3 regions of the Tolypothrix sp. PCC 7601 genome follow, and region 2 is predicted to be linked to each of the others. Evidence: predicted binding sites of a transcription regulator. Region 2 holds the regulator's gene; each other region holds the start of a gene.
The links. Region 2 encodes HrcA, which represses chaperone genes, less so after heat shock. Its sites were predicted from a motif close to TTAGCACTCNNGANTCNNGAGTGCTAA; they were not measured.
Positions count from the first base shown of each region.

Region 1 (10,346 bases), 2.6 Mb from region 2:
TGGCTGCTACTTGTCCCGGCATAGAATCAGGGTTAGCAAAATTCAGCATTCCCTTTAACGCCGCAGGTAATTCTACAGATTCATCTCCTAAATATTCTTGTAAATGGGCAGCAATTTCCGCTCTGCTGCGTAAAGCTGGTAATGTATCGATAAAGCGAAATAATTGCACCCGTAAACCTGGATTGCTCATCGCCCAAGCTAGTAATTTATCATCCCAGCGCATTTGATCGCGCAAAGATGCCAAAAACGAGCGATTTTCTTGGGTTACTTCTAGAAGTTGTTTAGCAATTTCTTGGGTTTTAGCTTCGTAGGTGCTGGTTTGTACTTGTAATACCACTGATAATAACTCCTAATTCCAGGTAATACCAATTTTGGATTTTAGATTGAAAACCTTGAAAATAAGGCCGTGACAGGATTTTCAAGCAATACTACATATCCCAAGTTGGTATAAGGCTTGCATTTACAAGCCTCTGTATTCTATTTTGACTCCTCAATTTTGCTGTCACCATATTTCCCAAGTGCAAAATTCATTTCCAGTTTCGGAAATCAAATCTACCTACGAAATACAATTTGTAGTGGAACAGGATTTACACAGAGGTTACAGAAAATCAAACCGCAGAGGAATGAATACTTGTCGGTTAAGGGTAAAAAGGGGAATGGGGAAAGGGAAAGGAAAAACTTTAACCCTTAACCTTTAACCTTTTCTCCAAAACCAATTTTGAATTCAAAACGCTTAACTGAGTAGTATTGGTACACAGAGGAATAAGAGTTTGAGTAGTTATTGGCGTAAGTCCTATGGCAAATTCAGTTTAATAAATTAACGCATAAATTCAGATGTCCAACATCAGAAATAAAGATATATCTAAAGAAAAATTGCTCGATATTTTATTATATCGCTGGCAACAAACACTCCTACCTTTGAAGGTTAATCCAATAGATACAAATATTATTTTTAATCACCTAATTGCAGGTTATTTGGCTCCTGGGCGTTATTACCATACATTAGAACATATTCTTCACGTTCTGATTACTATTGATAATTTACAGGACTATGTTCAAGATATGTATGCTGTACAAATTGCCGCTTGGTTTCACGATATAGTTTATGACACTCAGGCTAAAGATAACGAAGAAAAAAGCGCAGAATATGCAAGTGAATTATTACATAATTTAGGGCTGACCGCTAATAAAATTGACCACATCACCCGCTTAATTATCGATACAAAATCACATCAAGCGGCTGCGGATGATTTTGATAGCCAAGTTCTACTGGATGCCGACTTAGCAATTTTAGCTGCCGACCCAGTTCAATATCAAGAATATGCTCAGGCAATTCGCCAAGAATATGCTTGGGTTCCACAAGACCAATATATTGCTGGACGCAAGCAAGTTTTAGAAAAATTTTTGCAGCGCGATCGCATTTATTTTACGCCTTTAATGTTTGAGGTTGCCGAAGAAATTGCCAGAGCTAATATCACAGCCGAAATTAAAACTTTGAGCCAAGGATAAAAGACAAATTAAATATCTATTATGCTGGAATGGCACTTACATAAAAAAGTTGCTCCCCAGATCCCCGACTTTTTGAAAAAGTCGGGGATCTAAATCTCGCTCAAGTGAGTAGCATTCTCCAGTAGGGTGTGTTATGGCTTTAGCCTAATGCACCGTTGATATCCCAACAATTAAGGAATTTAATCAGATTAAATTCATTTAAATAATATTCATAGATGCAGCTACCCATCTATGGCATTCTATTTTTAAATTAATAATCTTGAATTGAATTTCTACTTCTTCTCTATTCTTGAAGGTACAAATCACCATAAGATAATTAGCGCGGTGATTCAAAAAACATTACATGGAACTTTTGCCAGAGAACTTACAAAAATTACGTGGACAAGTTGCAATTATTACAGGTGCATCACGAGGAATAGGAAGAGCGATCGCACTAGAATTAGCTAGCTACGGAGCCAATGTAGTTGTTAATTATGCCAGTTCTAGTGGTGCTGCTGACAGCTTAGTTGCGGAAATTACGGCAGCAGGTGGCGAAGCTTTAGCGCTGCAAGCAGATGTTTCTAAACTCGACCAAGTAGAGGCGCTGTTCAACACCGTCATCGATAAATTTAAGCGGATTGATATTCTGGTCAACAATGCAGGTATTACTCGCGACACCTTACTTTTGCGGATGAAGCCCGAAGATTGGCAAGCGGTGATTGACCTCAATCTTACTGGTGTTTTCTTATGCACACGCTCTGCTAGTAAAGTTATGCTCAAGCAACGTTCTGGACGCATTATTAATATTGCCTCCGTTGCTGGGCAAATGGGTAACCCTGGTCAAGCAAATTACAGTGCCGCCAAAGCAGGTGTCATCGGCTTTACCAAAACTGTGGCTAAAGAACTAGCTTCTCGCGGGATCACCGTTAACGCCGTCGCCCCTGGTTTTATTTCCACCGACATGACCAGCAATCTCAGCAATACTGAAGAAATTCTCAAATTCATCCCCCTTGGTCGCTACGGTCAACCGGAAGAAATTGCTGGGATGGTGCGTTTCTTAGCTGCTGATCCCGCCGCCGCCTACATTACTGGCCAAGTGTTCAATGTCGATGGTGGCATGGTAATGGCTTAAGGAGTGCTGAATGTTGAGTGTACAGTGCGGAAAGCTCAGTACTCTACACTCAACATTCAATTCACAACTTATAATCCCAACAGTGCTGGTTCTACGCCTACTTTTTTCCAAGCATTACGAACAGCATTTTGTTCTTTACTTCCATGACCATATAATTCGCCAGCTACAGAGATTGTATGGTGTGCGGCTTTGGCAAAATTTGAACGGGGGCGTAATCTGTCTCTTAAGGTGATATACCAGATTTTTCCAGCTTTTTCCCAAGCGTAACCACCGATTTCTACTGCGGCTAAATAAAAAGCATGGTTGGGAATACCAGAGTTGATATGTACACCTCCGTTATCTTCGGTTCCTTTATATAAATCTTTGACATGGGCGGGTTGGGGGTCTTTACCCAATACAGGATCGTCGTAAGCAGTTCCCGGCGCTTTCATAGAGCGAATACCTACTCCTTTCACCCCAGGCATAAATAAACCAGCGCCAATGATCCAGTCGGCTTGATCTGCTGTGTGGTTGAGTACCCGTTGTTTAACTAAGGAACCAAAGACATCAGACATAGATTCATTTAATGCCCCCGGTTGATTTTGATAGGTTAAATTCGCTTCATATTGAGTGATCCCGTGGGTGAGTTCATGGGCGATGACATCAATTGATTTGGTGAAGCGAGTAAAAATCTGCCCATCGCCATCGCCATAAACCATTTGGTTGCCATCCCAAAAGGCGTTGTCATAATTCTGGCTGTAATGAACTGTAGAGTCTAAACGCAAACCGCGATCGTCAATAGAATTTCGCTTGTAGATTTCCTTGTAAAAATCAAAGGTAGCACCAGCAGCATCATAGGCTTCATTGACGGCGGGGTCTTGAGTAGGAGGATTGCCCTCACCACGTACCAGTTTGCCAGGCAGTTCTATACCATTATTGGCATCATAAATCGTCCGGCGCTTCTCTCCAGTTGATTTAGCCGAAGGAATTAAGCTTAAGACATCACGTTGTCCGCGAATCCGGGCGGAACGGGTTAAGCTTTGAAACGCCCAGTCACTCTGTTGAGTATCACCACGTTTGGCTATCTCCTTCAACATATGTGGTGGGACAACAAAGCAAATCGGACAAAATTGGTTATTGGCGTGACAAACCTGAGATTTAGCCGCTCTTTTACCTTGACGATGCATAGTTTTACTCCTGAATCACAGAAGTGGCGATCGCATTTCCATTCAATTTGCGATCGCCACTGTCCTTAGATCCAGACAAATTTGCTCAAATTTCGAGGTTTTGTCACAAAAATTCACTCATGAAATTGCTTCCACCCTCTTCATTCGTCCCCAGATAGTAAAGCCAATCAGGAGGATGACACTTAAGGTTGTAGCTAGCATTTGCACCAAGGACAAATGCTGCATTCTCATCGCCAACAAATTAAAAACTAAGCTAATTGACCACAGGGTAAACGCAGCACGGCGTTGAGAGAATCCCCAAGCTAGCAAGCGGTGATGAAGATGGTCTTTTCCTGGCGTACTCATGGGGTTTTTACCCGCCATCAGCCTTCGCACAATTACTTGTGTTGTATCCAGTACTGGAAGTAGCAAAAATAATACTGTTGGTACAAGTGCAAATACGGTAGTTACTTGCAATTTTCCTAAAATACTAGTCGCCGCTAGTACATAGCCAAAAAAGTAGGCTCCAGCATCACCCATAATAATTCTGGAGGGGTGGAAGTTATGGCGCAAAAAGCCCAAAGCTGCGCCTCCCAATGCTGCTAGGACTAAGGTTGCGGCTGCTTTTTGGGAAATTTGAGCAGAAACCGCCAATAGGCTCATCGCAGTGATAAAACTCACTCCTCCAGCTAAACCATCCATACCATCCATCAAGTTGATAGCATTGGTAATACCTACTACCCAAAATACTGTCAGTGATAGGGAAAGGAGATAATCAATGGGTGTGCCAAAAGTAACTTCGATTCTAATACCGTTAGCAACTAGTAACAGCGCCGTGAGAATTTGAGTGAACATCCGCACAGAGGGAGGTAAGCCAAATTGATCATCAATAAAGCCAACCAGAACTAAGATTGTTCCTCCCAAAAGGATAGTTAAAACCTGAGCTAATACACCTTGCAATTCAATCGGTCGTAAAAGGGTAGCTAATACCAGTGCAGCAATCACACCTGTGTAAATAGCCAATCCCCCTGCATTTGGCAAAGGTTCTCGGTTCAGTCGTCGTGCGTTTGGTTGATCGGCCCAACCCACCCGCAAAGCAAATTTACGTACTGTCGGCATTAAACGCCAGGTTACTAACCAAGCCAAAATAAACGTAAACATTACAGCCAACCAGCCGGTGCCGCTTGGTTCGGCAATACCCAGGGATTTCAGGGAGTTATATAGATTCATCTCCCAATCCAACCATTACTGCTAATATTCAACATAAGCATCAACTGTATCTTAATCAATAAAAGTTAAGGTTAAGGTCATTTGTTATTTGTCATTTGTCATTTGTCATTTGTTATTTGTCATTTGTCATTTGTCATTGGGTAATTGGTATTTGTCCTTGTCCCTTGATCACTCTTTTTCCCAGTCCCCAATCCCCAATCCCCAGTCCCCAATCCCCAATCTCCAATCCCCAATCTTCGTCATAGTATTAGCACTCTGGCGCTGTGAGTGCTAAATTGTCTAATGGAAGCGCTTGAGAAATAAAACATGGCGAAGATTATTGCATTTGATGAGGAATCGCGGCGGGCCCTAGAACGGGGTGTGAACGCTCTTGCTGATGCTGTAAAAATCACCCTAGGGCCAAAAGGCCGGAACGTTCTTTTAGAAAAAAAATTTGGTGCCCCCCAAATTGTCAACGATGGTATCACTGTTGCCAAAGAAATTGAATTAGAAGATCCATTAGAAAATACAGGTGCGAGACTCATCCAAGAAGTAGCATCGAAAACAAAAGATGTTGCTGGTGATGGTACCACTACAGCCACGGTTTTAGCACAAGCTTTGATCCGCGAAGGTTTAAAGAACGTTGCTGCTGGTAGCAACCCCATTATTCTAAAGCGGGGGATGGACAAGACTGTAGAGGCCTTAGTTGCAGAAATCGCCAAAATAGCCAAGCCAGTAGAAGGAAGTGCGATCGCTCAAGTTGCCACAGTTTCAGCGGGCAATGATGAAGAAGTCGGTAGTATGCTGGCTGAAGCAATGGATAAGGTCACTAAAGATGGTGTAATTACTGTTGAAGAATCTAAGTCCCTGACAACTGAACTAGAAGTAGTGGAGGGGATGCAAATTGACCGGGGTTACATTTCTCCTTACTTTATCACCAACAACGAGCGGCAGACCGTAGAATTTGAAAACGCTCGGATTCTGATTACTGACAAAAAAATTAACAGCATTCAGGATTTAGTACCTATCCTCGAAAAAGTGGCTCGTTTGGGTCAATCTTTGCTGATTATTGCAGAAGATGTCGAAGGCGATGCTTTGGCAACTTTGGTTGTGAATAAAGCACGAGGCGTACTTTCCGTAGCTGCAATTAAAGCCCCTGGATTTGGCGATCGCCGCAAAGCTTTGTTACAAGATATTGCGATTCTCACCGATGGGCAGATGATTTCGGAAGAAATCGGCTTGAGCTTGGATACCGCAGCTATCGAAGCCCTAGGAACCGCCCGCAAAATTACCATTGACAAAGAAAACACCACAATTGTCGCTGGTAGTACCACCAAACCAGAAATTCAAAAGCGGATTGGTCAAATCCGTAAACAATTAGAAGAAACAGATTCCGAATACGACAAAGAAAAACTGCAAGAACGCATTGCCAAGCTAGCTGGCGGTGTGGCAGTAATCAAAGTTGGTGCAGCCACCGAAACCGAACTCAAAGACCGTAAATTACGGATTGAAGATGCTCTCAACGCTACCAAAGCGGCTGTAGAAGAAGGTATTGTGCCTGGTGGTGGTACAACCCTAATTCACCTGGCTACCAAAGTAGAAGCCATCAAAAACAGCCTCGAAGATAACGAAGAAAAAATTGGAGCTGACATCATTGGACGCGCACTAGAAGCACCATTGCGTCAAATCGCCGATAACGCTGGCGTTGAAGGTTCCGTTATCGTTTCCAGAGTCAAGGAAACTGATATCAATGTTGGCTACAATGCCGCTACAGGCGAATTTGAAGACTTAATTGCGGCTGGTATTATCGACCCCGCCAAAGTCGTGCGTTCAGCTTTGCAAAATGCTGCTTCCATTGCTGGTTTAGTACTAACCACCGAAGCCCTCGTTGTTGAAAAGCCTGAAAAGAAAGCTGCTGCTCCCGCTGATGGCGGCATGGGTGGCATGGGCGGCATGGGCGGCATGGGCGGTATGGGTGGCATGGGCGGCATGGGCATGTTCTAAGCCACCAGTGCTGAGTACTGAGTGCCGAGTACTGAGTAAAAATTAGTTAGTATAAACAGTTTGTCTTTGCACAAACTGTTTTTTATTTGTCATTTGGTAATTGGTAATTGGTAATTGGTAATTGGTAATGGGAATTTATCCCCAATGCCCCATGCCCAATGCCCCATGCCCCAGATTGCGGTAAAATACAGCCCACGGCGTGTTTTGGGGCTGGGTAATGACTTCTGTAATTAATGTGAATTTACCAGAGCAATCTTATGAGATTGCGATCGCACCTGGTAGTTTAGATCAACTGGGTGAGAAAATGACTAGTTTGCAGCTAGGGAAAAAGGTACTAGTCGTTTCTAATCCCACTATTTTTAAGCATTATGGTGATAGAGCTATCAATTCTTTAAAAACGGCAGGATTTGAAGTTTCTAGCTGTATCTTACCAGCCGGGGAACGCTTCAAAAACCTGAATTCTATTCAAAAAATCTACGATGCAGCTTTAGAAAACCGCCTCGAACGTTCCGCTACAATTGTGGCGTTGGGTGGTGGTGTGATTGGTGATATGGCTGGTTTTGCTGCCGCTACTTGGTTGCGTGGGATTAGTGTCGTGCAAGTGCCTACCACATTGTTAGCAATGGTAGATTCGGCAATTGGGGGCAAAACAGGCGTAAATCATCCCCAAGGTAAAAACTTGATAGGGGCTTTTCATCAGCCGCGCTTAGTATTAATTGACCCCGAAGTTTTGAAAACTCTCCCCGTGCGCGAGTTTCGGGCGGGAATGGCAGAAGTAATTAAGTATGGTGTGATTTGGGATGCGGATTTGTTTTCCCAAATGGAAGCAAGTAAACACCTGAACCAACTCCGCTACATTAAACCTGAACTGATAGAAATCATATTAATTAGGTCTTGTCAAGCTAAAGCCGATGTCGTCAGCAAAGATGAGAAAGAAGCTGGATTAAGGGCAATTCTCAATTATGGTCACACCATTGGTCATGCAGTAGAAAGCTTGACTGGTTATCGCCTAGTCAATCACGGCGAAGCTGTGGGTATTGGTATGGTAGCAGCTGGGCAAATTGCCGTGGAACTAGGAATGTGGCAAAAAGAAGAGACAGAACGTCAAAACGCCTTAATTCAAAAAGCAGGTTTACCGACTCAATTACCCTCTGGGGTAGATATTGCAGCCATTATTGACGCACTGCAACTAGATAAAAAAGTCAAAGCAGGTAAAGTCAGGTTTGTTTTACCAACACAGATAGGTGTAGTGACAGTTACCGATGAAGTACCAGCAGATACGATTCGCCAAGTTTTACAGGCGATGTAATCAATTCACAACCAATTACAGATTGCGGGTACATGAGGTCACCAAACACGGGTAGGGGCAAGGCAGTGCCCAATACTTGTCGGTTAAGGGCAAAAGGGGAAGGGGAAAAGGGGCAAGAAAAAACCTTTAACCCTTACCCTTTCACCTTTTCCCCAAACCAAATTCCAACTTGAAAATCCTTAACCGAGCAGTATTGAGGCACTGCCTTGCCCTCTAGAATATATTGATGTGTTGCAAACATTATTTGATTTAGTATAAGTAATGCCTTAGCCAAAAAAAGAGTATGAAGAGATAGGGCAGATATAATGTCCGAATTTTTCACTAATCTTTACTATAGGGACTTCCAGAAATTAAATTATCCATTTTTCGGAGGCAAGACCATCATTGTATTCTTCTTCCTCATCTGCTTGCCAAAGAGATTATTTTTTTATTTGGAAGTCTCATACCCGGACTATAGTTAAAATCGCCTGTATTAGTATCTCTGGCTCAATTGGTTTGGAAATATGCTCTTGAAATCCGGCGGATAGTGCGAGTTGTTGATCGACATCTCCTGCATAAGCAGTGAGGGCGATCGCTGGAATTTCTCTACTCTGGTCAGGTGACTGCTTTCTAATTTGACGAATTAGTGTATAGCCATCCATATCGGGCATCCCAATATCACTGATCAGCAAATCAAATTTTGCTTGCCCCAAACTGCTCAGAGCATCATGTGCTGATTGGGCTTGCGTCACTTGCGCCCCGTACTGTTCTAGCAGGAAGGCAATGAACTCCCGCGAATCTCTGTCATCATCTACAAGCAGCGTTTGCAACCCATTGAGATTGAAGTCTGAGCGATTATGAAAGGTAGTATCATTTTGATTCAGTTGTGCGGCAGCGAGCAGTGGAAACTTGACTGTAAAGGTTGCTCCTTGTCCAACTCCCTTGCTTGCTGCTTGAACGGTTCCTCCATGCAGTTCAACCAAATGACGCACGATCGCTAACCCTAACCCTAATCCACCAAATCTGCGGGTCGTTGTCCCATCAGCTTGGCGGAAGTAGTCAAAGACATAGGGCAGAAAGTCACTAGAGATCCCCATACCAGTGTCGCTGACAGTGATTTGAGTATATTCCAAAGGATGAGTATCTACTTCATTCTTCATCCTTTCTAACCGCACCTCGACTCGACCACCCTGTGAGGTAAATTTAATCGCGTTGGAAAGTAGATTGCAAACAACCTGTTGCAGACGACCAGAATCACCCAATACTTGCCCAAGGTTTGGTTCAAATACTGTTTGAATCTGAATGGATTTAGCTTCAGCAGCGAGCCGCACGGTTTCCAAGGCTGCTTTGATGATCAAGCTGAGGCTAACTGGAACTTTATTTAAACTCAACTTGCCTTGAAGAATGCGCGACACATTCAGCAAATCTTCAATCAGTTGCGCTTGTAGTTTAGCGTTGCGCTCGATAGTTGCAAGTGCATACTGAGTTTTGGCTACGTCCTGTTGGCTCGTTTGCAAAATTTTTGTCCATCCCAAAATCGGATTCAGGGGCGATCGCAATTCATGAGACAGCACAGCCAGAAATTCATCTTTAATCCGGTTGGCTTGTTGTGCTTGTTCAGTTTGTTGTTGTAAAGAAACCATCAGCCGATTGAGGCGCTCGTTCTGCTCTTGCAGCAAGACTTCTGCTTGTTTGCGCTCGGTGATATCGGACAGGATGAAAACCGCACCTGTGAGTGTCCCCAGGCGATCAAATACCGGGTCGATAGTTTTGGCAAACCACCGTCCTTGGGACTGAAATTCTAGAACTTGCCGTTGGTGAGTTTCTTGAGCACGGCGAAAACAGGTGCCGTCACCCATTCCCCATTCTGCGTTTAACAACTCATGGTAAAGACGACCCAAAATTTCGCTCTTATGCTTGCAAACAAGCTGTATCATCGCTCGATTACAACGGCGAATTCTACCTTCTCTATCTACCAGACATACGCCGTCGTTGATTGAGTCAAAGGTGGTTTGCCACTCTCGGGCTGAGGACAAAGCAGCTTCCTCTGCGCGGCGAATTCGCAGCAGCGATCGCACTG
Region 1 covers NZ_CP064879.1:1,702,484-1,712,829, reverse strand. Annotated here, with positions in the region: gene pruA (L-glutamate gamma-semialdehyde dehydrogenase) at 1-337, opposite strand, end outside; gene HG267_RS07115 (hypothetical protein) at 835-1,509, shown strand; gene fabG (3-oxoacyl-[acyl-carrier-protein] reductase) at 1,853-2,620, shown strand; gene HG267_RS07105 (M4 family metallopeptidase) at 2,689-3,786, opposite strand; gene HG267_RS07100 (MraY family glycosyltransferase) at 3,904-4,995, opposite strand; gene groL (chaperonin GroEL) at 5,302-6,978, shown strand; gene aroB (3-dehydroquinate synthase) at 7,196-8,287, shown strand; gene HG267_RS07085 (response regulator) at 8,728-10,346, opposite strand, start outside.
Region 1: the regulator HrcA is predicted to act here: its motif matches at 5,243-5,269, upstream of groL (chaperonin GroEL).

Region 2 (10,346 bases):
ATTTTCCCAAGTTTGGTATTTGAGCTTGGTTTTGGGAATTGCGATCGCTATTTTAATTTATCCCCGATTGTCGCTCAGGGCGATCGCTATTGTCATGAGTCTGCTCTTTGGGCAGATAATTTACCAAAATTGGGCGAAGATACTGCAATATTTGTTTCGTACTGCCTTTAACGACACCGACCCTTTATTTATTAAAGATACCAGCTTTTATATATTTTCTCTCCCTGTCTTGGAATTGCTAGGACTGTGGTTGGTGGGATTATTTTTTTATGGTTTAATCGCCGTTACTCTTACCTACCTCCTATCCGGCGATAGTCTCAGCCAAGGATTTTTTCCAGGGTTTTCGCCACCACAGCAACGCCATTTATACGGCTTGGGTGGTGCATTGATGGTAGCTGTGGCTCTCAGTTATTTGTTAAGTCGTTATGAATTGCTATATTCCAAGCGTGGGGTGAGTTACGGTGCCAGCTATACCGACGTAGTAGCACAGTTGCCAGCTTACAATACTTTATGCGCCCTAGCAGTAGCGATCGCCTTTTACTTCTTGTGGCGAACAATCTTTTGGCGGCCAAAATCCCCCCATCGTCAGTTGGCGTTCTATGGTTTAGGAGTTTATTTCTTGTTGGCGCTGGTAGGTGGTTTGCTAGTACCGAATGCAGTGCAATATTTAGTAGTTCAGCCTAATGAATTGCAACGAGAACAACCTTACATTCGGCGTACTATTGCCTCAACTCGCCAAGCCTTTGATTTGGAACCAATTGATACCAGAAATTTCAACCCCCAAGGTCAATTGACGGAAGCTGATATCAAAGCCAACGACTTAACAATTCGGAATATTCGTTTGTGGGATCAGCGGCCGCTTTTAGAAACCAACCGTCAATTGCAGCAAATTCGACCCTATTATCGGTTTCCCGATGCAGATATTGACCGCTATACCCTAGAAACAGAAGCCACCAGTAGCCGTCCCGCCGCACCGCAGCAGGAATCATCATCCCCACCTCAGGAAATTACAGAACGGCGACAAGTATTAATTGCAGCTAGGGAATTAGACTACAGTGCAGTTCCCCAGGAAGCTCAAACATGGGTAAACCGCCATCTAATTTATACCCACGGTTTTGGTTTTACTCTCAGTCCTGTAAACGTAGTTGGCCCTGGTGGACTACCAGAATATTTCGTTAAAGACATTAGCGGTAATAGCACTGCCCTCACCACTGCCAATCAAGCCATTCGCAACAGTATTCCCATTGGGCAACCCCGGATTTATTACGGTGAAATTACAAATAACTATGTAATAACTGGAACTAAGGTTAGAGAACTCGACTATCCCAGTGGTAGTGATAATGTTTACCATACTTACGATGGACGAGGTGGTATCTCTATCGGAGCAATTTGGCGACGGTGGTTATTTGCTGCTTATTTGAAAGACTGGCAAATGGCGATAACTAGGGATTTTCTCCCAGAAACAAAGGTTTTATTACGCCGAAATGTTAAACAAAGAATTCAAGCGATCGCACCTTTTCTAAAATATGACAGCGATCCTTATTTAGTTGTCGCTGATGCCAATCTCGATCAGAAAAATCAAGATTACTCAACAAACCAAAATTATCTTTACTGGATTGTGGATGCCTACACAACGAGTCATCACTATCCCTATTCCGATCCTAATCAAGATGGCATTAACTATATTCGCAACTCCGTCAAAGTCGTAGTAGATGCTTATAACGGCACTGTTAACTTTTATGTTGCCGATCGCCATGACCCAATAATTACTACTTGGAGAAAAATATTTCCCAAACTATTTAAACCCCTGAGTGCAATGCCGAAAACACTCAGCAAGCATATCCGCTATCCTGTTGATTATTTCAACATTCAGGCTGAACGGTTGATGACCTACCACATGACAGATACTCAGGTATTTTACAACCGGGAAGACCAATGGCAAATTCCTAACGAAATCTATGGTAATCAAGCGCGTCCAGTAGAACCGTACTATTTAATTACCAGCTTACCTACCAACCCCTTTGAAGAATTTCTCTTGCTTTTACCTTATACTCCCAAGCAAAGAACGAATTTAATCGCTTGGTTAGCAGCGCGATCGGATGGTCAAAATTACGGTAAGTTGTTACTGTATGTTTTTCCTAAAGAACGTTTGGTGTACGGGCCAGAACAAATCGAAGCTAGGATTAACCAAGATCCTGTAATTTCTCAGCAAATTTCTTTATGGAATCGCCAAGGTTCTAGAGCTATACAAGGCAATCTCTTGGTAATACCAATAGAACAATCTCTGCTTTATGTCGAGCCAATTTATTTAGAAGCTACAAAAAATAGTTTACCCACTTTAGTTAGGGTAGTTGTAGCTTACGAAAACCGAATTGTTATGGCACAAACTTTAGAACAAGCATTACAAGCCATCTTTAAACCAGAAGTAACCCCAGCACCAGCGATTATTCGTCCTGTAGAAGAAGCATCACCAAGTTAGAGACTCAATACTTGTCGGTTAAGGGCAAAACGCTGAAGGGGAAAAGGGGCAAGAAAAAACCTTTAACTCTTACCCTTTTACCTTTTCCCCAAACCAAATTAAGAGTTGAAAATCTTTAACTTAGCAGTATTGGTTAGGGACTGACAAATAAAAAAATAATCAATCGCTATGTCAGCAGAGGGAGCAGAGGAGAAAGAATACGTTCCTCTGAAATTGATATTATATTTTGGCTTGGTTAATTATTTAACAGGACTTACGCAAAATCATGAAAAAACGAACCACGAAGTACGCAAAGAACACGAAGTAAAGAGAGTTTGGAAGAGTTATTGCGTAAGTCCTATTTAATCCAAAATCTAAAATCCAAAATCTAAAATCCAATGTGTACCCTGGATGAATCTGGAGGCGTGAATTTAATTTGTCAATGTTTGTTGCGAACTAGATACTGTGTCTAATCCCCTTTCTGGTAGAGATGGACGCACACATAAATACATGAGAGGCCCGAACAAGGGAATTAAAGTGATTAACCAGAATAATGCAGGATTTTTCCAGCCGCGACGTGCCATATCATCTGTTAGTAATGCAGGGAATAATAGGCACAGTAAAGCGAAATCTAGGCTCATCACATGGATGAAGCGGCTAGTTTGCCATTGTTGTGCAAAATCACTCCAATTACCTTGTAAACCATAGGCAACTAAAATAGTTGTGGCTATAGTTAAACCAATTCCAGTTACACGAGAATCTAACAGTTTGAGAACAGCGTTTTTTTGTCCTTGAAACTGTGGATTTGGGTGGCGTAGAGCTAAGTAGGGTAAAAGTGCAAATGCTCCGACTGCAAAAGATGCACTCGCAAATGGCCAAGCTCGGATTTTTTGTCCTCTCTCATCAAACAGTGCTAAAGCACTGTAAATTAAAGGCCAAATACCCATGATGTAAAACAGAGCAATGACTAAAGGGTTAATACCTTGCCATTGCCCAATGCTCAAATTCTTGATTAACTCGAATGTATTAGGGCGATCGGGTGGGGCGAGAAAAAATGCATAAACAATAAATCCTAGCCACAACAACCCAAAGCCTATTTTTCTCGTCATAATGTCATCTGATTAACTGAAAGCCTCCGATAGGTAATCAGCAGCCGCAGCTACAACAGCGATCGCACTTTCGTAATCTAGGCGTGTGGGGCCTAAAACTCCCACACTCCCAACGGGAATGCTACCCCGACGATAGGTAGAACTAATCAAGGTACAGGTGCGTATTGGTTCGAGTGGGTTTTCTGCACCAATGCGAACATTTACCCGTGGCTTGCTCTGATCTTCAACCTCTGGCTGTTCAAAGATTAATCGCCACAGCTGGTCTTGTTCTTCTTCCAACAGATGGATAATTGTTTGCACTTGTTGGACTTGAGAAAATTCTGGCTGGCGCAAAACTTCACCCACACCCCGAATCATAATTTGTGTGGCTGTGGGCGTAACAGTCTTACGGGCTAATTCTGCAACAGAAGTTTTGAGAAATTCGCCATAGCGTTGGAACTCTTGATCTAATTCGCTCCAATCTAGGGTGGCTAATTCCAACAAACTGCGTCCTCGCAGGTGGCTATTCAAAAAGTTAGAGACGATTTGCAATTCGCGATCGATTACTTCTGCATCAAGTTTGGTTTCTTCTCGCGTTGGCGATAAATCCATTAACCGCGAATGCGTTTCATAGTTGTCTGTAACCACAATCAGCATGATTCGCCCCGTTTCAATTTGCATTAATTGCAAATGGCGTAACAATGCTGTGTTAGTTTGCGGCATAGTAATCAAGCTAATACAACCACTCAAGCTAGCTAAAATCTGCGCTGCACCATGCAATAGAGCTTCTAAACTCCAATCTTCCCAATGTAGGCGTTTTTGCAGCGCTTGTTCTACCTCTTTAGCCAAAGCTTCTGATGGTGTAATTAGCTGATCTACATAAATGCGATATCCAGAGTCCGAAGGTACTCGTCCAGCAGATGTGTGTGGTTGGAATAGTAAACCAGATTTTTCTAGGACACCCATCACATTGCGAATTGTGGCTGAACTCACCCCTAGGTCATACTCTTCAATTAACGCTTTTGACCCTACAGGTTCTGCCGTAGCAATATAATGACGTACTGTTGCCCAAAGTATATGCTGTTGTCGATTTGTCAACTGGACTTGCATAAGGTATTCTTGGCTGAGGCAAAAAATTTTAATGAAACTTTGCAAAAATTGTCTGGGTTTCCCCGCAAATGAAAAAAAATTATTAATAGTAAACTACTATAGCTAATTGTGAGTTAACATTGCTAGCTATTTATCTAGCAGAAATTAATTAATATTAATTTATATTTTAATTTATTCTTCAGCCGCTCTGGAAAAGAGCTTGACTATTATCATCAAAGCTGGTTGTAGTCATCTACATTGTGGCTTACATAAGCATATTTTTCCACAAACTTTTAGGAAAAAATGTATGTGTTAGCACGGATTTTTTTTCACTTTAGATATATACCTACAGAGTAATTGCGGAAAAGGGAATGGGGCATTGGGCATGGGGCATGGGGCATTGGGCATGGGGCATGGGGTAATGAGTAATGAGTAATGAGTAATGAGTAATAGTTTTTCCCCAGTCCCCAATCCCCAGTCCCCAATCCCCAGTCCCCAATCCCTAATACTGCGGCACTGAAGGGTCAACTAGCTGAGAATAAGCAGCGATGCCACCTGTAATATTTTTAACATTGGTAAAACCCTGAGCGAGTAACCACTGGCACATTTGAGCAGAGCGCATACCGTGGTGGCAGAGTACTAGGGTTTCAGTATGAGGATTTAAGAGGGTGGGGACTTGCTCGCCCCATTCTGCAAATTCACTGAGAGGGAAGTTAACAAAACCCTCAATGCTAGCGATCGCGAGTTCTTGAGGTTCGCGCACATCCACTAGCTGAATACTGGAATCCTTGGTTGAGAGACGTTGTGCAAGTTCCTCAACGCTAATGTGGGCAATGGGTTGATTAGGAGAATTGCCTGTCATGAGGTTTTGTAAACAATCCTATATTATTTATGTTGACATGAAGATCGTAACCGTAGCATGAGCATCGATTCCTAAATTGTTAACTTTAGTATGTTAAATGTGAACAGGCAAAGCTCGTTTTTCACCTTCCTTGTAGCAGGTGCGATCGCATTCATATTGTTTGTGATTGGTGGTTATTACTGGTTTTTCGTGAAAAGTCCAGTTAACCTTGTGGCTTCTAGTTCTCCGCAATCTAGCGCAGCTATATTTGTATCGAAATTTTCTCCGATTACAGTTTCTCTATTAGTAAATCCAGACAAATTACAGGCGTTAGAGCGTGAAGGTGAATTATCGAAGCTCAAAACTAGTTTATTGGCGAAGAGTAATATCGATTACCAAGAAGATATTCAACCTTGGTTAGGTAATGAAATTACTCTCGCTGTTACTAGCTTAGATATTGATCGCGAACCAGAAAATGGACAGCAATCTGGATATTTGCTGGCGCTAGCAACTACGCAATCACAAAAAAGTCGTGAGTTTGTAGATTTGCTGTTTTCTAAGCGGGTATTAGCTGGGGGAAATTTAGCAACTGAAGAATATGAAGGGGTAAAACTAATTTACGACAATCCACCACCCAAGCAAGATTTTATCGCTGGTGCGGTTGTTGGGAATGAGTTTGTCTTATTCGCTAACGATTTGAAAGTACTCAAAGATGCGATTAATAATGTCCAAGCTCCCGATTTAAATTTAAACAGCTATGTGCAATATCAAAAAGCTAAAGAACAATTACCTAAAGGTGCTGTGGCTGCAGCTTTCTTAAATTTCCCTTCCTTAGCAAAATGGCAAGGGTTAGAACTGCAAGAATCAACTTATGACAGCGAAATTATTTCCTTTGTATTGAATTCCAAAGGATTAATCGCAGAAACTAGCTTTTTAAGTGCAAATTCCCCAGAAAGTATTGCTGGTTCTCCTGCGCCATCATTATCTCAACCTGTAGGCGCATTGCAATATATCCCCACATCAGCAGGTTTAGCTATCTCTGGTACTAATTTAAGCAATTTGGGTGACACCGATTTAGCCAAACTCTGGAAACAGGTTACAGCAACCCTAGCGGTTTCTCAGGAAGGTATGAAATCGAAGATGGCGAAACCATTGAAGGATTTGCAAAACCGTTGGGGGATAAATCTAACTGAAGATATCTTTAGCTGGGTAGAAGGCGAATATGCGATCGCACTCTTACCCCAAAAGCAGCCAGCAAGTAACAGTTGGGTGTTTGTGGTGGAACAATCACCGCAAGTAGCCCAAGGAATTGCGCGTTTAGATGCGATCGCCGCAGCTAAAGGGCTGAATGTGAATTCTCTCAGCCTCAATCAACAAAAAATCTCCGCTTGGACTGAATTAATCGCTAATAGCAATAAAGCTGATGTTAAGCCTTCCGCTTTTACAGTAGAGACAAAAGTGCAGGGAGTACATACAACTTTAGGGAATTACGAAATTTTCGCTTCCGATTTAGAGACAATGGCGGAAATTCTCAACGTTAAAGACAACTCTTTAATTAAAAATCGCGATTTCCAAGATAGTATTGCAGCTATTCCCCAGCCTAATCAAGGTTACATATATCTTGACTGGACAAAAAGCCAAAAACTTGTAGAACGCCAGCTACCGATTCTTAAACTAGTAGAAGTAGTCGGTAAACCCTTTTTTGAAAATCTGCGATCGCTCACGGTTAGCAGTTACGGTAACGATCCGGGATTGCTCAAAGGTGGCGTATTTTTAAAGCTTAAACCTTAATAGAGGGGAAGGGGGAAAAGGTGAAAGGGGAAAGGGTAATCAATCCTGACCTTTTACCTTTTACTCCAGCCAAACAATTTTAGATTTTCGATTGATCCCACAGATAAATCTGGGGGCTTGTACCATCAAGCAACTATTGATAAAATTAGCGCAAATTTCATCTAATGATATCAGCCTGTAGCTGGTAATATGTCTGCTCCACAAGAGTTGGATAATAATTTTTTCTATTTCATGAAACAGCAATTTGCTGTATGTTATCTAAATAATGAACCTAAAACGACATGGCGGAAATAAAGCTAAAATTTTCAACACCTCAAAGGTCTACATCATATAAGTAACCACGCAAAATTAATTACAGTCATTGCGAGCGCAGCGTAAAGCCTTCGGCATAGCTTCGCTTAACGCGTAGCGTCTCGAAGAGAAGCAATCTCAACCCTTGCGATTGCTTCATTCCGCTCCGCTCCATTCGCAATGACATTGTGTAATTAATTTTGTTTAACTACTTAGCAATACTTGTCGGTGAAGGGGAAAAAGGGGAATGGGAAAAGGAAAAGAAAAAACCTTTAACCCAAAACCAATTTTGGGTTCAAAACACTTAACAGAGTAAATCTAGCTCTTACTTTCATACTTTTAGCTTTCTTGCACTAATATTACTTTCCTTTTATCTAGAAAACTTGACATAATCAGCCTTAATTTGCCCTATTACCAATTCTTTAAAATTGGCACAGATTAAAATCTTAAAACCCAGGTAAAATTTGATTTAATTAAATACCAATCACCCATTACCAATTACCAATTACCACTTTTAAAATGTCTATTGCAGACCCAGAATATCTTCTTCACAGAGGATGGATGACCCATGCCTTAAAATTGGCACAAGCTGCCGGTGATGCCGGAGAAGTACCTGTAGGGGCTGTAATCGTCGATGCTGGGGGTAATGCGCTGGCGGAGGGTGAAAACAGGAAAGAACGCGACAAAGACCCCACAGCTCACGCAGAAATTATTGCTTTAAGGACTGCTGCAAAAATTTTACAAAATTGGCATCTGAATGAATGTACGCTCTATGTCACCTTAGAACCTTGCCCGATGTGTGCCGGTGCCATTATACACTCTCGCCTGAAATTGTTGGTGTATGGAGTAGACGATACCAAAACTGGTGCCATTCGTACTGTTATCAACATCCCCGATAGTGCTGCTTCAAATCACCGTCTCAAAGTCATTGGAGGCATTTTAGAGTCTACCTGCCGTCAGCAGTTGCAAGCTTGGTTTGCTACCCGACGACATCGAAGAAACTAGCAGACAGAGATGAAACTGTCCAATAGGTAGGACACAAGTAACAAAAGAAAAATTACGGTGTAATTAATCAAGGTTTCGTCACAATCTATCACAAAATCAGCAGCCACCACGATGATGGAATTTTACTCTGCTCATCCTACCTGTCAAGAAACAATAGCAACTACCGCCACAAATCACAAGGTGGCTCATACTACCTCAGGGGTTTCTTCTTGGCTAGCGCCTGTTGCGTATCTTTTAGGTCGTCACGTCCTGTTACCAGCGTTCTTTGGTCACATTCAAATTACCGGACAAGAAAATCTCCCCACCACCGGGCCGATAATTCTTGCACCTACCCACCGTTCCCGTTGGGATGCGTTACTCGTACCCTATGCTGCGATCGCTTGTCGGTCAAAAAAAGACATACGCTTTATGGTGACTAGCAGCGAATGTACAGGAATCCAAGGCTGGTTTGTGCGTCACTTGGGCGGTTTCCCTATCGATCTTAAACGTCCAGCAATTAGCACCCTGCGTCATGGTATTGAGCTACTTGAGCAGAAAAAAACTTTAGTTATTTTCCCAGAAGGCGGGATTTATCGGGATGGGGAAGTTCACCCCCTCAAATCCGGAATTGCGCGGTTAGCTTTAAGTGCGGAAGCCAGTCAGCCAGACTTGGGAATTAAAATTCTACCTATTAGTATTAATTACAGCCAGCCTTATCCCAATTGGGGTACAGATGTGATGATTAACATTGCCCCAGCTATCAAAGTTGCCGATTATAGTAACGATTGTGTCAAACAAAATGCTAAACGCTTAACTGCTGATTTAGCTAAAGCTTTGCAACAATTAAGTCACCAAGAAGCAGAAATTACTAATCCGACATTTGTCGAAATGCCTAATTCTTAATTTTGGCATTTGTTATGTGGCATTTATTTAGGGCTTGCAGAATAAACAAAAAACCTAGATAAATCAAGAGATTTGGGGGGACAAAAGAGAATAAAGTGCAAGGAAAAAGGATAAAGTAAGTAAAAACCCTTGTAGCAAGTTGCGTTGATATGTATCGAAAAGCGCAAAAGCAAGAAACAGCAGCAGAAGACTTTGAACTACCCTTTGGGGGAAAACTAGCCTCAGATAACCGTTGGGTAATCATGGCGGAGATGATACCTTGGTCAGAATTTGAAGCAGAGTACGCAGCAATATTTTCAGCAGAAATGGGCGCGCCAGCCAAAACATTTAGGATGGCATTAGGGGCATTAATAATTAAAGAAAAACTAGGCATAAGTGATAGGGAGACAGTAGAGCAAATTAGGGAGAATCCCTATCTGCAATACTTTATAGGAATGTCTTGCTATAGCAATAATGCCCCATTTGATGCGTCAATGTTAGTTCACTTTAGAGAAAGAATAGATATAAAATTAGTTAACAAACTGAATCGAGAAATAGTCAAGCAAGTGTTAGAAAGTAAAGAGGAGGTAGAAGTAAAATCAAAAAAGTCAGAAACCGAGGATTTAAAAAATGAGCCGACCAATCGGGGAAAATTAATATTAGATGCGAGTTGTGCGCCAGCGGATATCAGTTATCCCACAGACTTAGGATTATTAAATCAAGCCAGAAAGCATACAGAAACAATTATAGATATTTTATATAACTCCCTCTTGTTAAAGAGTATCAAAAAAACCGAGAACCTATAGAAATATAGCTAGAAAGAATTACTTATTGGTAGCCAAAAAAAGAAAACCGACCATTAAAGAAAGAAGGAAAGCCATTAAACGGCAACTACAATATATCAAAAGAAATTTAGTTCACA
Region 2 covers NZ_CP064879.1:4,307,783-4,318,128, forward strand. Annotated here, with positions in the region: gene HG267_RS17710 (UPF0182 family protein) at 1-2,479, shown strand, start outside; gene HG267_RS17715 (hypothetical protein) at 2,890-3,567, opposite strand; gene hrcA (heat-inducible transcriptional repressor HrcA) at 3,580-4,656, opposite strand; gene HG267_RS17725 (hypothetical protein) at 4,982-5,134, opposite strand; gene HG267_RS17730 (rhodanese-like domain-containing protein) at 5,138-5,497, opposite strand; gene HG267_RS17735 (DUF3352 domain-containing protein) at 5,588-7,267, shown strand; gene tadA (tRNA adenosine(34) deaminase TadA) at 8,078-8,563, shown strand; gene HG267_RS17745 (lysophospholipid acyltransferase family protein) at 8,678-9,445, shown strand; partial or broken gene HG267_RS17750 (IS5 family transposase) at 9,595-10,346, shown strand, end outside.

Region 3 (10,346 bases), 2.5 Mb from region 2:
CGATTTGCTTGAGTACATGAGGAACTATATGAGATTTTTGTGGAGTCATCCGTTTAGGGACTGCTTGGTATAGACGTTTTCCTTAAACCTAGAATTCCCTTTTCCTCTCTGGCAGGAACATCAAGCAGCCAAGAACAATTTTGGATTTTGGATTTTTGGATTGAGAAGTAGTCAATTTTGGATTTTGGATTTTAGATTTTGGATTGATTCACCACTAGTCCATCACAGAAAAAACCCACAACCAAACATGAAAATCTCTTTTTCCCAATGCCCAATGCCCAATGCCCAATGCCCAACCCCTAAGTCAACACTAAATTATCCCGGTGAACTACAGTTTCAGCGCCAGCATAGCCCAATATTGTAGGGATTTCTCGTGAATGACAACCGCGAATTTTTTGCAGTTCTTCACTGTTGTAATTCACCAGCCCTCTGGCGATTTCGTTACCAGTGCTATCACATAATTGCACGGCTTCTTGTGTATCAAATTCTCCCTCTACTGCTTTGATACCAGCTGCTAATAAGGATTTTCCAGATTCGGAAATAGCTGCGATCGCACCTGCATCTAAATACAATTTTCCTGCAGGGACAAGGCCGTAAGCTATCCAGCGTTTTCTGGCTGAGGTGGGTTCTGGCTGTGGTTCAAAGTGAGTACCTATCGGTTCCCCCTGTAATATTTTTTCGATGTTGCGAGGAAATCTTCCTTGGGTGATTACTGTCCGCACACCAGCTGCGATCGCAATTCTCGCCGCCGAAATTTTGGTGATCATCCCGCCAGTACCCCACTGGGAACCTTGAGAACCTGTCTGAATCTGTAATTTGGCTAATTCTTTAATACTACTCACCAAAGATATTGGTTGAGCATCAGGTACAGAACGGGGATCTGCTGAGTACAATCTATCAACATCAGTCAGCAAAAATAACCAATCTGCTTCTACTAAACTGGCAACTAATGCTGAAAGGGTGTCATTATCGCCAAATTTTAGCTCATCCACCGCTACCGTATCATTTTCATTCACTACCGGAATTACCCCTAGTCCCAGCAGTTCGCGAAAGGTGTTGTAGATATTGAGATAGCGGCTGCGCTGCACCAAATCGCTACGAGTCAGCAAAACTTGGGCAATTGGCTGTTGCAGGGTGGTAAATAAATCATCGTAAACCCGCATTAACCGCCCTTGTCCGACTGCGGCGACTGCTTGTTTGAGAGCGATCGCTTTGGGACGTTCCGTTAAACCCAACCGCGCACAACCCACCCCCACTGCACCAGAGGACACCAAAATCACGCGATGACCTTGGCGTTGCAAATCAGATAGTGTCTCAGCTAAAGTCGCAATAGTAGAAAGTGCCAGCTGTCCGGTTTCTGGCTGAGTCAGACTAGAAGTACCAATTTTAACGACGATGGTTTTAGACATGGGGTATGGGGCATAGGGCATTTGTCATTTGTTATCAGACAAAGGACAAGCCACAAATAACAAATGACTAATAAAAATTGTAAAGCGCCAGCACCTCTATTAGTGAGGGCTGACGCTCTACGGTTTTATATGTATTTATTAAACGTTAGGGTCTTTTTTTGGCTGACCCCATGTTATTAACACTTATAATCCCAGATTTTTGTCATTGCGAAAGATTCCTTAATGTTTTTTTTAGATTTAGTTTTTTAACTAAAAATCAATCTTTGTGAATTTTTGTGTATTTTGGGCTGATGCTAGCGCCCAAGGCTTCAGACACCCAAACTTCAAAGTTTCTGATGGGGTGAGAGCGCAGAGCTACTTCGGGATGGATAATTGGTTCTACCAAGATGGTAAACATTCCCAAGCGGTTACCTGCTAAGACATCGGTAAACAAGCGATCGCCTACCATCCCCACTTGGTGAACGGGTAAATTCATTGCTTTGAGTGCGGCTCTAATTTTGCGCCGTGAAGGTTTGGCTGCACCTAGATAATAAGGTAGGTTCAGGGAACGGGCAATACTCCCAATCCGCGCTTCACTCAGGTTATTGCTGACTAACCAAAGTACAGCACAGGCACGCATTTCCTCTACCCATTGTTGTAATTCTGCTGAAGCCGCCCCTATTTTCATCGGTACTAAAGTCTCATCGACATCCAGCACTAATCCCTTTAATCCATATTGCTGGATAATGTCTGGTGTCAGTTTTAAAATGGAACCTTCTAAAATCAAGTCCGGTTGTAAGAGGTTGTTCCAAGCCATATTTTAAGCATCAAGGGTGTCTTGGCAGCAGTCACAATTAACTTATGAATTAATGACTGTTGTTTTCTGTGAAGTTTTACATCAGTTATTTAGTATTTTTTTAGGTATGAAAAATCACAGATATGCTATGATAAGTTTCCTAAAAATACAAATACTTAGTTTTTTTAGGATAAAGCTTGGATGGTAACCTTGCCAACCTAAGAAAGTTATATATCTGATAGAGTGCGATCGCTATGTCAGCACAGGAAGCTGTTCTGGTAACACAAGTTTCACAAGCCTTGCACGCAAGTAGAATTGCGATTTTTACTCAGAACTCAGCACGGGCTAAACGCCCCGCTACCGCTAACAGCACTTCCAACCTATACACATAAAAAAGGAGGAAAGGAAAAAAAATTTCCCTTACCCCCTGCAAAGCTTTACTGGTTTAATCACGCTTAATTACGAGGATTAGCTATTAGCCATCAAGTTATTAAGAATCATCATGGCAATATCCACTTAGGGAACTCCAAAAAATAAATTATTCCGTTCAATTCGTTGACTGTTGACGGTTCACAGTTAACAGTCAGCAGTCAACGCTCAACAGTGAACAATAGCAATGGAATGTTTTTTTACTTGGAAGTCCCTTAATATCCCATCCTGAATATGGAACAGAATTTGCCATCAAAATCCCCATAGCATTAGTGAAACTAAGTACCAATCAATAAATCATGAAAGAAACACCCGCTTGCTAAATGTCTTAGTGCGATTCAGGTGAGGAGATGCGTACTTGGAACTCAATACAAGCAAGCGAGTGGGACTGATGATGGTGATGTACTCTCAATCCTAGTAATCTCGTTATGGCATGGTGAAATTGGCGAGACAATAACTAGGGAAAAACTACCGTTATCTTCTACCCTAAGTTAAATACTCTCTACTATCCCAACATCCAGAAATCGCCGCTATGTTGTGGGGAGCCAGAATCATCTACTGTCAAGCAATCAACAAACTACCACTTTACCTAGGGAGCGGAGGGTGAGCGGAAGTAGTTCCACCAAATGGTAGAGTTGCCAGCATCAACCAGTAAGGACTCTATTCTTAGCAGTGAATTATGAAAAAAAGTTACGAAACTTAATCATCAGCTTCACAATTCATAATTCATTGGTTGGGAAACTGGATGTGAGAATTTGAGGAATTAAATTGAGAAATTTTCGCCAATTCATCCTGCAAGCAGATTAGTACTCATTTAACTATCAGCTATCAGCAGTCAATTAGACAGCTAAAGCCTGACGGCTGAATGCTGATAGCTATTTAAGCCATTTGATTTTCAATCGCCCACCGTGCTAGTTCAGTACGGTTGTGGAGATTGGTTTTGCCCAACATGTTGGACACATGGCTTTCAACGGTACGCTGACTGACGTTTAACTCTTCAGCAATTTCGCGGTTAGCTAAACCTCTAGCTACGAACTGTACAACTTTCAGTTCGGTTGGAGTTAGCTGTACATCGAAGGGAACTTGGATACGAGAACCGTTTTCCCCTCCTTTTGCTTGGTGTTCTTTCCAACGGATGGTTTGTTTCAGTGAAGATTCTACTTGCGCTACGAGTTCTTCAGGTTCAAAAGGCTTGACCATATAAACGTCAGCACCTTTATTTAGCCCTTTAACTCTGTCTGCGCTTTGTCCTTTAGCTGAAAGGAAAAGAACGGGAATCCAGCTAGTACGTTCATTTTGCCGGACTTGTTCTACAAAAGTGTATCCGTCCATTTCCGGCATCATCACGTCGCAGATAATCATATCTGGAACATCATGCTCTAGAATTTCTAAAGCTTCTCTTCCATTTTCGGCGGTGATGACTTCATATCCCCGGAATTCCAAGTAATCCTTCACCAGCAAGATGAGGTTAGGGTCATCATCAATCAGTAGAAGTCGTTTGTGATCTTTCATGCTGGGCTCTTTCATAGCAGTGGCACTTGTCGCGCTTCGGTCCATCAAGGTCTTGTATATTTATCCTCTATGGTGGATTATTCTGAGATGTTGTCTTTTTTCCCACTTAACCTGCCTTTGCTTCTGGGAAGTCTTATCAGTGATAACCACTGTTTAGGAGACTACTAGCTTATTGGCAATAGTCCAGTAAGGATACGTAGAGCAGTAGTAATTATAATGCGTTATTATATATCGCTTTGAAAGTGGCGGGTGAAAAAAGCGCTGATTAAATAATAATCCTTCCGATTCACAAGTTCAGTAATGGCTGAAGATGACCCTAGCTCAAAACCAACCCCCGCTTCAGAGCGCTTACTACCTAATTACGATATCCTTCGGATGTTAAGTCCTCTATCAGTTGTTCACAAGCAACCAGAGAAGTTTCTGGCAAAGGATGGGTTAAAAATACATATTCTTCCACCACCTTAATTTGCCTATCAAGTGTTCTTGTGTGATCCGCTCAATCACTTCCGTGTTTGCTCGACGATACCAGACACCATCCGGGTAAACAACTATTATCCGTCTAGAACCGAAAACCCGCAAGCAATTAGCTTTAGTTTCGTTAATGCAAATGGGACGACTATTTTGCGTCTGATAGAGTTTGAGCTGCTTCAGTCGCTTTTTTAAGTATTCCCAGGATTCCAGACTAGCTTGTTTTCAGCAGCAGTTAGTAACTGTCTGTCTAAAACAAATGAAAATATGTCGTTAAATCTTTGCAAATCCAAGAGTTTCTAGACAATTACCCAGGGGTTTATTGCCCAGATATTTAGTGGTTTTGGGGATTTTACGGCTGTACTGGATCGCTATATTGTTATTCATCGAGCTGCTCCCTGATTACAGTTCTATAACAATTTCTCCGCTTTGCAAATAAATTCATTCCTATAAAAATATTCATCACTGACAGCAAAAAACCTGAAGATTAAATATTAATAAGTATTTATGCTTAAGTATGTGTAATTAAGGCTGAAGAATTAAGGGTCAAGAGTCAAATTGTCAAGAGTTGCATAGACGCGATTCATCGCGTCTGTACAAAGGTTAAGAGTTAATCCTTTCCCAGTCCCCAATCCCCATTACCCCTTATCCCCAGAGGGGGCCCCGAGTTCCCCAATCCCCAATCCCCAACCCCCAATCCCAAGCAGTTCGGAAACCCGTACACCCAAAATTGTTGCCATTGTGTGCGACTCTTCGGTAAATTAGCACTCAGGAGTTGAGAGTGCTAACTCTGGAGAAATTAAATATGGCAGCAGTATCTTTAAGCGTTTCTACAGTAAAACCTTTAGGCGATCGCGTTTTCGTGAAAGTGAGCGCATCTGAAGAAAAGACCGCAGGTGGTCTTTATTTGCCCGACACCGCCAAGGAAAAGCCCCAGGTCGGTGAAGTAGTTGCAATTGGCCCTGGTAAGCGGAATGATGACGGTTCTCGTCAAGAACCAGAAATCAAAATTGGAGACAAAGTTCTGTACTCCAAGTACGCTGGCACAGATGTCAAGCTCGGCACAGAAGAATATGTCCTGCTTTCTGAAAAAGATATTCTAGCAGTCGTTGCGTAATGGTCATTGATCATTGGTCGTTTTGTCATTAGTTAATGACAAAGGACAAATGACAAGGGACAAATGACAAAAGACAAAAGACAAATGACAAAGGACTATTAACAATTATGGCAAAGCGCATTATCTACAACGAAAACGCCCGTCGCGCCCTGGAACGAGGCATGGATATTCTAGCTGAAGCAGTGGCTGTTACCCTTGGCCCTAAAGGTCGTAACGTCGTGCTAGAGAAGAAATTTGGCGCACCGCAAATCGTCAATGATGGCGTAACCATTGCCAAAGAAATTGAATTAGAAGACCATATTGAAAATACTGGCGTGGCTTTGATTCGCCAAGCAGCTTCTAAAACCAACGACGCGGCGGGTGATGGTACCACCACAGCTACCGTTTTGGCTCACGCAATTGTGAAAGAAGGCTTGCGGAACGTTGCTGCTGGCGCAAATGCAATTTTATTGAAGCGTGGTATTGACAAAGCCGCTAACTTCTTAGTAGAAAAGATTGCTCAACACGCTCGTCCTGTAGAAGATTCCAAGGCTATTGCTCAAGTTGGTTCCATCTCCGCCGGTAACGACGAAGAAGTCGGTCAGATGATTGCCCAAGCAATGGATAAGGTAGGTAAGGAAGGCGTAATTTCCCTAGAAGAAGGGAAATCTATGACCACCGAACTGGAAATCACCGAAGGGATGCGCTTTGACAAAGGCTATATTTCTCCCTACTTCGCTACCGACCCAGAACGGATGGAAGCAGTCTTCGATGAGCCTTTCATTCTGTTAACCGATAAGAAAATTGCTTTGGTACAAGACCTTGTACCCGTGCTTGAGCAAGTAGCACGTGCTGGTCGTCCCTTAGTAATCATTGCTGAAGATATTGAAAAAGAAGCTTTGGCAACTCTGGTAGTTAACCGGTTACGTGGTGTACTCAACGTTGCTGCTGTTAAGGCTCCAGGATTTGGCGATCGCCGCAAAGCTATGCTGGAAGATATCGCTATCCTCACCGGCGGTCAACTAATCACCGAAGATGCTGGTCTCAAGCTAGATAACACCAAGCTAGATAGCCTAGGTAAAGCTCGCCGCATCACCATTACCAAAGACAACACCACAATTGTTGCTGAAGGTAATGAAGTTGCTGTTAAGGCTCGGATTGACCAAATCCGTCGTCAAATTGAAGAAACCGAATCTTCCTACGACAAAGAAAAACTGCAAGAACGTCTAGCTAAACTAGCTGGTGGTGTTGCTGTAGTTAAAGTCGGTGCAGCTACCGAAACCGAAATGAAGGATAAGAAGCTGCGCTTAGAAGACGCTATCAACGCTACCAAAGCTGCTGTTGAAGAAGGTATCGTTCCTGGTGGTGGTACAACCCTCGCTCACTTAACTCCTCAACTGGAAGAATGGGCTAACAGCAACCTCTCTGGTGAAGAATTAACTGGTGCGTTGATTGTTGCTCGTGCTTTACCTGCTCCTCTGAAGAGAATTGCAGAAAACGCAGGTCAAAACGGCGCTGTAATTGCTGAACGCGTAAAAGAAAAAGAATTCAACGTTGGCTACAACGCTGCAACCAATGAGTTTGTTGACTTGTTTGTAGCTGGTATTGTTGACCCTGCTAAGGTAACTCGTTCTGCTCTGCAAAACGCTGCTTCCATTGCTGGTATGGTGTTGACAACCGAATGTATCGTAGTTGACAAGCCTGAACCCAAAGATGCTGCTCCTGCTGCTGGTGGCGGTATGGGTGGCGGCGACTTCGATTACTAATATTTTCTAGCCCCCTATTTGTCAAAACAGCTGCTTCCCTGGTGGAGGCGGCTGTTTTTTTGTGTTATTAAATCGCAGAATTATAGTAAATAAATTGATAATCAAATAAAAATCGGAAAATAGCTTGAGTTACGATAACGCTTGTAAATATTTAGCTGAACAGTACCCAGCAGATTTTGTGCGCTGGCTGCTGGGAGTAGACGCGCCACAAATTGAAATATTAAAAACTGAACTGACACTTGAGCCAATTCGTGCAGATTCAGTGACATTTCTACAAGCTGCTAACCAAATTCTGCATATTGAATTTCAAACATTAACAATATCTAATCCGCCGCTTAATTTCCGAATGCTCGATTATTCGGTGAGGTTAAAGCGTCAATACCGATGTCCTGTAACGCAGGTGGTTATCTTTTTACAAGAAACTACCAGCGAAGTAGCTTTCATTGAAGAATATCGAGACGACACAACAATTCACCAATATCAGGTTGTTCGTCTCTGGGAACAAGATTCAACAACATTTTTGGACAATCCTGCACTGTTACCTTTAGCAACATTAACCAGATCTGACTCACCGCAAGGACTGCTTGCCCAAGTTGCTGAACGAATCGCTACAATTCCAAATAGGGATCAGCGACAAAATATAGCTGGTTGTGTAGAGATTTTGGCAGGGTTGCGATTTGAAAAGGATTTAGTTCAGCAATTTTTACGGGAGGATATTATGAAAGAATCTGTAATTTATCAAGATATCGTTCAAAAAGAAGCATTGAAATTGATTAGCCGTATGCTTAAACGGCGGTTTGGTGATATAGATACATCATTATTTGAGCAAGTTCGGAATTTATCTGCTGAACAGTTAGAAGATTTGGGAGAAGAATTGCTCGATTTTTCTGTAGTTAATGATTTGGTAGCTTGGTTAGAACAGCAAAATTAGGATTAAGAAAAACGGTTTATTTTTAAATATGTGTCATGTTTTAGAAATTGATGCTGCAAGTAATTTTCCGCTTTTATCTTGAGCTTGTAATTTTTGAATAATATGCTCAATAATATTACCTAAATCTTTACGGCGACGGATAGAGCGATTTGGGTCAAGTTGACCGTGTTTCAATAATTCTCTAACCTTCTCCCCTAGCTCAGTTAAGTAAAGCCTTAGTTGTTCTTCACCATGTTCGCGTAAAATTTGCCGACATTCAGCAAGGATAACATCGCCATTTTCCAAAGTTTTACTAGGATTTGGCTGCTTTTGTTTTATTTCAGATGAATCTTTACTTTTATGAGCATTTAAACTATTAGCTAAACATTTTTCTACAGCCTTGGCAACTTGCGGATCGGATTCTACAAGTTCTGCAATAGCCCTTAATAAATTTGCAATTTGTGATGCTTCCATTATCTACCTGCTCTCTGAATAACTTCTTTAGCAAGTTTTACCATAGACTCATGAGATTGGTCATATTTCTGTTTATAAGTCAAATAATTACTAAAATCTATACTTTCTGCTATTTTTGCTCTTTCAGGAATTTTCGTGGGAAAAGTAGACGGATAAAAAGGATTGCCAACAATATAATTCAAATTTTCATTTTGTCCAATAGTGCCGTTATAACGTGAAATTAAAACTCCTATTGGTTTTAGGTTATGCTCATAATCGATATTGAACTTTTCAATCTGTGCAAGAACAAGGTCTAGAGCGTTAATTGACATTCTATTAGGCACACAAGGTATTATGCAAAAGTTGCTGAAATAAAACGCACTTTTAATAACTTTATTAATATTAGGTGGACAGTCTATTAAAATATAATCATATTTGCTTAATAAAGGATTTAAAAGCCGACGAAGTAAGGATATTGAGCTTGGAGGTAAATCTTCTTGAACTTCAAATAATCTTGGACTGCTAGGTATTAAATGTAGGCAATCAAATGAATTTTTATTCCTCACATTTGAAACATTATTTTTAACTATAAATTGATCGTTACCAATATCGTTTAAAAATTCTTGATAATTCTGAAACAAAAAAGGAACTGTTAAGCCTTTATTATCAAATTGCTTTTCCCATACATCCTCAGACATCAAAGCACTAGTTAAGTTACTCTGAGGATCAAGGTCAATAGTCAAAATACGCTTACCGTACATTGTATTGCCTGCTAAATATTCTGCTAATGCCATGACGATGGTAGTTTTGCCAACTCCGCCCTTGAGGTTGCAGATACTAATCACTTTAGCTGTCATAATTTATGATTGACTGAAACATTTTAGGGTCTACATTTATAGATTTCCCAGAAACTCAGCCAAAGTAACAGGTTTCAATATTCAGACATGAAAATTATCTCTGTGTCCTCTGCATCTTTACGGTTCATTAAAAAGTGGTTCTGTTGACATGCTTGAGCGCAAAAGTTGACATTTTGACGAAGTATCACAAGGATAATATTCCTTAATTTTTCGCTTTGTACAAAAACATTGAGAAAAAACTTTGCACCTTTGCGCCTTTGCGTGAGATTATTATCCCTGCTGCTACACAAAATTAATGAGTGAAATTCTCGAAAAAGAAGTTGCTAATACTTGGCATGGCAAACTTAATTTAGTCTATGCCGATCGCAAAAATGCCACCCAGCTAATTTACAACCACCAGCAAGCACCGCTAAAAGTACAGCGTCCGTTTTATCCAGAAGGCGAAAAAGTCTGTCATAGCGTCATTTTACATACGGCTGGGGGAGTTGTAGGAGGCGATCGCCTTTCTCTCAATTTTCACCTCCAACCCCACGCACAAGCTTTAATCACTACAGCCGCCGCAAGTAAAATCTACCGCAGCAATGGACTGCAAGCCAAACAAATTATCGATATCAAAGTAGATGCTGGGGCTTGTTTGGAGTGGTTACCCCAAGAAACAATTTTGTTTAACA
Region 3 covers NZ_CP064879.1:6,798,732-6,809,077, forward strand. Annotated here, with positions in the region: gene HG267_RS41770 (MASE1 domain-containing protein) at 1-49, opposite strand, end outside; gene proB (glutamate 5-kinase) at 300-1,409, opposite strand; gene HG267_RS27380 (YqeG family HAD IIIA-type phosphatase) at 1,666-2,205, opposite strand; gene HG267_RS27385 (response regulator transcription factor) at 3,493-4,170, opposite strand; gene HG267_RS27390 (hypothetical protein) at 4,426-4,590, shown strand; gene groES (co-chaperone GroES) at 5,399-5,710, shown strand; gene groL (chaperonin GroEL) at 5,818-7,455, shown strand; gene HG267_RS27405 (DUF4351 domain-containing protein) at 7,580-8,386, shown strand; gene HG267_RS27410 (hypothetical protein) at 8,420-8,839, opposite strand; gene HG267_RS27415 (ParA family protein) at 8,839-9,675, opposite strand; gene HG267_RS27420 (urease accessory protein UreD) at 9,971-10,346, shown strand, end outside.
Region 3: the regulator HrcA is predicted to act here: its motif matches at 5,355-5,381, upstream of groES (co-chaperone GroES).